Regions from separate parts of the Nocardia sp. NPDC051463 genome, predicted to be linked through region 1. Evidence: riboswitches for the same ligand, from Rfam matches in the RefSeq annotation. Region 1 holds a riboswitch; the other holds the start of a gene.
The links. A riboswitch is a leader RNA that binds a small molecule or an ion and turns the genes downstream of it on or off. The one in region 1 is predicted to bind thiamine pyrophosphate.

Region 1 (3,387 bases):
GGCCGGTGACTGGCGGCCCTCGGTCACAGGTCCCGCTGTGGCCTGCCGGGTCCGCAGTCGGACCCGGCAGACGAGGCGGAGGCGGCTAGGAGACGACCGGCAAGTAGACCTTGCCGCCCGCATCGGCGAACTCTGCGGACTTCTCCGCCATGCCCGCCTCCAATGCCGCGGCTTCGTCGAGCCCCTGACGCGCCGCGTACTCCCTGACATCTGCCGAGATCCGCATGGAGCAGAACTTCGGCCCACACATCGAGCAGAAGTGCGCGGTCTTGGCAGGTTCGGCGGGCAGGGTTTCGTCGTGGTACTCGCGGGCGGTATCGGGGTCCAGCGAGAGGGCGAACTGGTCGCGCCAGCGGAATTCGAAACGGGCCTTGGACAATTCGTTGTCCCGGTCCTGGGCGTGCGGGTGGCCCTTGGCGAGATCGGCGGCGTGGGCGGCGATCTTGTAGGTGATCACGCCGACCTTGACGTCGTCACGGTTGGGCAGACCGAGGTGCTCCTTGGGGGTCACGTAGCAGAGCATCGCGGTGCCCGCCTGCGCGATGATCGCGGCGCCGATGGCCGAGGTGATGTGGTCATAGGCAGGCGCGATATCGGTGGCGAGCGGGCCGAGGGTGTAGAACGGCGCCTCCTCGCACAGCTCCTCTTCGAGCTTCACGTTCTCCACGATCTTGTGCATCGGCACATGGCCCGGGCCCTCGATCATCACCTGCACGCCATAGGATTTCGCGATCTTCGTCAGTTCGCCGAGGGTGCGCAGCTCGGCGAACTGGGCCTCGTCATTCGCGTCGGCGATGGAGCCGGGCCGCAGACCGTCGCCGAGGGAGAAGGTGACGTCGTAGCGCGCCAGGATCTCGCAGAGCTCGGCAAAGTTGGTGTACAGGAATGATTCCTGGTGGTGAGCCAGACACCAGGCGGCCATGATGGAACCGCCACGCGAGACAATGCCGGTGACTCGCTTGGCGGTCAGCGGCACATAACGCAGCAGCACGCCCGCGTGCACGGTCATGTAGTCGACGCCCTGCTCGCACTGCTCGATCACGGTGTCGCGGTAGATCTCCCAGGTGAGCGCGGTCGGGTCGCCGTTCACCTTTTCCAGCGCCTGGTAGATCGGGACGGTACCGACCGGGACCGGGGAATTGCGTAGGATCCACTCGCGGGTCTCGTGGATGTTCTTGCCTGTGGACAGATCCATGATGGTGTCGGCGCCCCAGCGGGTGGCCCACACCATCTTCTCGACTTCCTCCGCGATGGAAGAGGACACGGCCGAGTTGCCGATATTCGCGTTGATCTTCACCAGGAACTTCTTGCCGATGATCGTCGGCTCCAGTTCCGGGTGCTGGTGGTTGGCCGGGATTACCGCGCGGCCCGCGGCCACCTCGTCGCGCACCAGTTCGGGCGCCACGCCCTCGCGGGCCGCGATGAATCGCATTTCCGGGGTGACGATGCCCTGGCGCGCCCACGCGAGCTGGGTGGGCGGACCGGCGACGTCCGGCTTGGTCCAGCCGTCGCGCAACTTCGGTAGACCGGCCTCGACGTCGATGGTGGCCGCGTCATCGGTATACGGGCCCGAGGTGTCGTAGACGTCGAAATGTTCGCCGTTGGTCAGGTTGATGCGACGCACCGGAATGCGCAGGTCGTCGACCTCGTGGTAATGCTTGACGCTGCCCTCGATCGGACCTGTTGTCACGGTCTCGACAGGTGTTGTCGTCATAGAATTCCTCCCTACGCCGGCATTATCCGGTCAGGTTCATACGGTCGACAGCCCTGACGCCCGAATGGGCTAGCTGTCCTCTCAGCCCGCTGGTGCGAGCCCCCGTTGGCGATGTGAATTTTTCCCCGGCCGACCATACACCCCGATGTCCGGCGTGCTGATCGGACGAACCTCCAAACATCCCGTCGTCGACGCTGGACGACTCGCGAATTCCCGGGCGGCCGCAGCCGACACCCGTGGATCTCCGCACCGATGGCGGGCCGGAGTGAGCGTGCGCCCGGCACGCCGCGACGCCTTCCCGGAGGCGGGAAGGCTTGTCGCGGAGATTATTTAGCCTGAGTCCGTGGCGGTAATGAAAGGTCGGGCCGGTGCTATCGAGGCTTGATAGCCACCAAGTCGGGTGAGCGGGAGACGCGTGTGGTCTGCAAGGGTATCTCGGGGTTGCGGCGGTGAGTGGAGGCGGCCCTGCCCGTGAATTCAAGGGAATCGTCGAGCGCCTGACGGGCGGCCTCCTGCGTGGCACGAAGTCACTGCATGATAAATCGGACGGCCTGACAAGCGAAGCGGCGGACACACGCAAAGCGCTCGCGGTCCAGAACATTCACATTGCCGATGAACTGCGAGCCGACCGCGACGCTCCTTCGATGTATGCGACACGGCTGGAGCAGGATGCGCCGACCAGTCGAACATATCTGACGAGTATTTACGGTGACCGGTTCCATACGAATGATTCGGAACCGGCCCGGAAATATGCCGACTCATTGACCCTGGTTCCGGAGCAAATGCACCTTCTCGTGGCGGCGCATATGAACGGCAGAAAATCGGGTGGGATATGGCTCGGAGACACCGCTGTTACGGAATTCGGGCACCCAACGATCAAGTTCAAAGGCACGCCCGAAGGATGGCATGAAGGTCAAACATGGAGTGATGTCCCGGCTGTGTACAGCCACATGGATAGGGCTCTCTTGGTAGGCAAAACCGATCAACGATTCAAGGAAGAAGCCGCGCTGCACGAATTTGGTCATGCCGTCGATCATGCACTCGGCAGCCCGAGTCATAAGAGGGGATTCAGCAGAATTTACGCCCAGGTCATGCCGATCATCGATGCATTGGATCCGGACGGAGCCAGATATTTTGGTCCGAGCAACCCTGGCGGCAAAGACGAACTATTCGCCTCGGGGTTGGCCTGGTTCTACCACAACCCGGATGCTGCGGAATTTTCCAACTCATCCGACGTCGCCAGGCATTTGAAGAATTATTTCCGGGATATGCATGCGCACGCCGGGATTTCGCTCCCGCCGTAGCAGCCAGAGGTAGCTCGAGTTGCCCGCTGAGATGCGGGCGCGGCCAGGAAGCCGAGGTGCCGACTGCGCAGTGCCGTCGGCCAGGTGATCATCGGTCGTACCCCCGGGCCATCGTGGCACAGGTAGATTCGCCAGCGTGAAATTCACCCTGGAAGTGGACCTGGATGCCCTGCCCGACGGCCTGCCGGCACCTGCCGACCTGGCCGAGGAGCTGGGCCGCATCCTGCGCTACTGGGGCGGAAACTTGAGGCATTACCAAATGGTCGAAGGCGAATCCTCTGACATCTACAACTCCGCCTACCGCCTCGTCGGGGCCTGGCGCATCGACTGATCACCCGAGATCAACGGCATCGCGCGGGCAGCCGCGCG
Region 2 (3,387 bases), on a different contig from region 1:
TGAGCCAGTATGCGAAATAGAAGACCGCGCTCGCGGGCCTGGCCCGGCCGTCCAGTGCTGCGGGCGTCTGCACGTTCTGCAGGTCGTAGGGTCCGCTCACCGGGGCCAGCGCCGCGAGTCCGAAGTCGGGGACCTGGCCGGTGTGCAGGGCCTTGCCCAGCGCCGTCGCCGCCTGGCCGCCTTGAGAGAATCCGGTGACCAGGATGTCCTGGTCTAGTTCGCGTTGCGCGCGGGCTGCTACCGTCCGGGCCGCGCGCAACAAGTCGACCGAGGCGCTGACTTCTGTCGGTGCGTGGGTGTAGGGATGGAACCCCGGGCCTTCGCCGAGTCCCAAATAGTCCGGCGCGACCGCCGCATAGCCTGCCGCGGCGAACATGATCGTGCGTGCCCGGTCCGGGCGGGTGGCCCCGTTCACCGACGGTGCATCGCTCTTGAGCGACAGCGTGCCGTGCGCGTAGCTGACCACGCGCAGCCTGCGGGAGTCGGTGCGCGGCAGCACGACCAGGCCACTTGCGGTCGTCGGCCGGCCGCTGGTGTCGATGGTCCGGTACACGACGCGATAGGCGTCGACACCGTTGCGGACCGAGGAGTTCAGGTACGTGCTGGTGTCGGCTGCCGACATCTGGGCGACCGGTGTTTCCGAGACGATCTCGCCGCGGGTCGTCTGCGCGGCGGGTGTCGAGATCGCGGGGCTGTCTGCGGACGGTTTGTCTTCGGCCGCGCATGCCGCCGACCCAGCCAGCATCGCGATCGCGCCGAGCACGGCGACCGCGCGACGTGTGGTTCCGATCAAAACTGCGCCCGCCTCTCCTCGGCGAAGTTCACCGCCTGCACAACAGCATTCGCTGCATCCCGCGACGGCCTGCGCGGCACGGTGAACACTCGAACTGTGTCGTCCTTCGACGGCTCGTGCATCGGCCACCGATCGGCTCGATTACACCTTGCACGGCGCCGCGCCGTGCCGAGTTCGTTCGCATTTGTTCGCACCGGACTTCTACCGCAACGTCCGTGGCCGTGGGCTGGACGACGTCGTCACTCAGTGGTGCGATACGAGTTTTGCAGACCGCAGCGCGGAATTGCACGAGGTGATGTCGAGCGAGAACCGCGTCATGGTGTGTGGTGCACCCTCCGCCGTCGGCACATCGGCCATGGGTTCCGGCGGTGGCACGGTCGTCTCATCGAGGGAAGACCGGTGGCCTGGGCGCAGGTGCACATCTTTCGGATTTCCGACAGGTTGGTGGTCGAACACCGGGCCGTGGGTGCTTACGCCCAGTCGTTGGATTCGATCGAAGACCGAAAGCTATGTGACACGGTTCGTCGCGTGTACTATTCGCCCGAATAAAGACCCCACCGCGGGAGCTCGGGCACGGCCGGGCTGAGAGGGCGGACCCGATGTTTCGCCGACCGCATGAACCTGTCCGGGTAATGCCGGCGTAGGGAGTAGTGCTCCGGCATGTCCGCACCGATCCTGGATGAAACCGAACGGCACGAGGCGCCGCTGACCCTCGAGGAGCCCGCACCGAAGGTGCTGTCGTTCTGGGACCAGAGCGCCTTCTGGGCCAATCTCGGCGTCAGCCTCGTCGCATTCACCGGCGCGTATACCGTGCTGGCTCCGAACACCGAGTACGCGCCGCAGATCTCGATCGCCGCCGGCATCCTCGCGATGATCGTGGGCACGGTCCTCGGTGGTGTGATGCTCGGGCTGGCCGCGGTGCCGGGGGCACAGACCGGCAAGCCCGCGATGGTGTTGCTGCGTGGCCTGTTCGGCGCGAAGCTCAGTTACCTGCCGACGGTGCTCAATATCGCTCAGCTCATCGGCTGGGGGACCTTCGAGTTGATCGTCATCGGCAATGCCGCCGAAGAGCTGTTCGACGGCGGTCCGCACTGGCTGTATGTGGTGGTGGCCGGTGTGCTGACGACGGTGCTGACGATCTGGCCGCTCGGCTCGGTCCGGATGCTGCGCCGGTTCGTGACCGTCGGTGTCGTGATCGCTCTGATCTGGTTCTACATCCAGTTCCTGCACAAGGGTCTGCCCGACCTGACCACCAATCCCGGCCCCAAGGGTGCTGGGCCGTTCGGTGTCGACTGGAGTTTGTTCTGGATCGCCACCGATGCGGCGTTGGCCGTGTCGATCTCATGGGTGCCGGTCGCGGCCGACTACACCCGCCATTCCCGCAGCACCGGCGCCGCCTTCGGCGCGGCAAGCGGGGCGTATGCGATCACCCAGATCGTCGCCTACATCCTCGGCTTGTTCGCGCTGGCCCTCGCGACCGGTGATGGCGGCCAGTACACGCCGTTCCTGCAGGTGAGTCTCGGTGCGGTGTTCTTCTTCGTTTTCGTATTGCGAGAGGCCGATCAGTCCTTCGCCAATGTGTACTCCACGGCGGTGTCTATCCAGAACCTCACGCCGCGCATCGACCGTCGGGTGCTGTCGATCGGGCTCGGCGCGCTGATCACGGTGCTGGCGCTGCAGCTGAAGATGGAGAACTACTTCGGTTTCCTCGGGTTGATCGGTTCGGTGTTCGTCCCGCTGCTCGGTGTGCTCGTCGCCGACTTCTTCCTGCGCGCGAAGGGGAACTGGAATACCGCACCGGATGCACCGTCGCGCTGGGGGATGATCGTCGCCTGGCTGGTGGGCTTGTCGGTGTATCAGCTCATCAACCCGGGTGACGCGGGCGTCTGGACGGACTTCTGGGTGAACATCCAGGAGAGGCTGCACTTCACCAAACAGCCGTGGATGAGCGCGTCACTGTTGTCGTTCCTGGCCGCGGTGCTGGTGGCCTGGATTGTCGGGCGGGTCGCGACCGCTCGGAAATCGGCCTGACAGCACCGCGATTCGCGCATGGTCAGGTTCTAGACGATCAAGGGTTGGCGGTCCGGTCGGGTGCGACGCCAGGCCACCGCAAGAAACGCGATCAGACCCAGCAGCGGGAGGGTACCGATGGTCCAGCTCAGCGGCAGGGGTGGTCCGGGTTGGTCGAGAACTTCGACGCCGTCGAGGGTCCCTTCACCGTGCCCGAGCGGCCCGTCGATGGCGAAGGCGAAGCGATAGCTGCCGGGGTCGTCGAACGCTTTGACATCCAAGCCCCACGAATCGCGTTTGCGCGGGTGCCGCACCAGTGGGGCGGCGCGGCGTCCGGGCTTGATCGCGGGGCCGGTCACGCGCAAGGTTCCGGACTTGTCTGCGATACCGCCATCGGGCATAAAAGTGAAGTCCAGGGACTTCATCGCACGCAGGGGCCAGGTGGAGAACCCGACGGTGAGGCTGTAGGGGCCGGCCTGGACCCGCTCGGTGTGCACGATGTCTACCGGCGCGTACGCGGCGGCCGGTGCGATCGCGACCAGCGACAGTGTGACAGCGGCGAGCACGGCGACAGCGAGTCTGCG

Region 2: linked by a shared signal. The riboswitch ahead of AB0M74_RS00555 (cytosine permease) and the one ahead of thiC (phosphomethylpyrimidine synthase ThiC) in region 1 are both predicted to bind thiamine pyrophosphate.

The regions. Positions count from the first base shown of each region.
Region 1 is NZ_JBFBAB010000023.1:8,512-11,898, forward strand. Features, by position in the region: gene thiC (phosphomethylpyrimidine synthase ThiC) at 86-1,714, opposite strand; TPP riboswitch at 1,706-1,830, opposite strand; gene AB0M74_RS25530 (hypothetical protein) at 2,164-3,018, shown strand; gene AB0M74_RS25535 (hypothetical protein) at 3,155-3,349, shown strand.
Region 2 is NZ_JBFBAB010000001.1:117,521-120,907, reverse strand. Features, by position in the region: gene AB0M74_RS00560 (hypothetical protein) at 1-793, opposite strand, end outside; TPP riboswitch at 1,343-1,459, shown strand; gene AB0M74_RS00555 (cytosine permease) at 1,454-2,824, shown strand; gene AB0M74_RS00550 (hypothetical protein) at 2,854-3,387, opposite strand, start outside.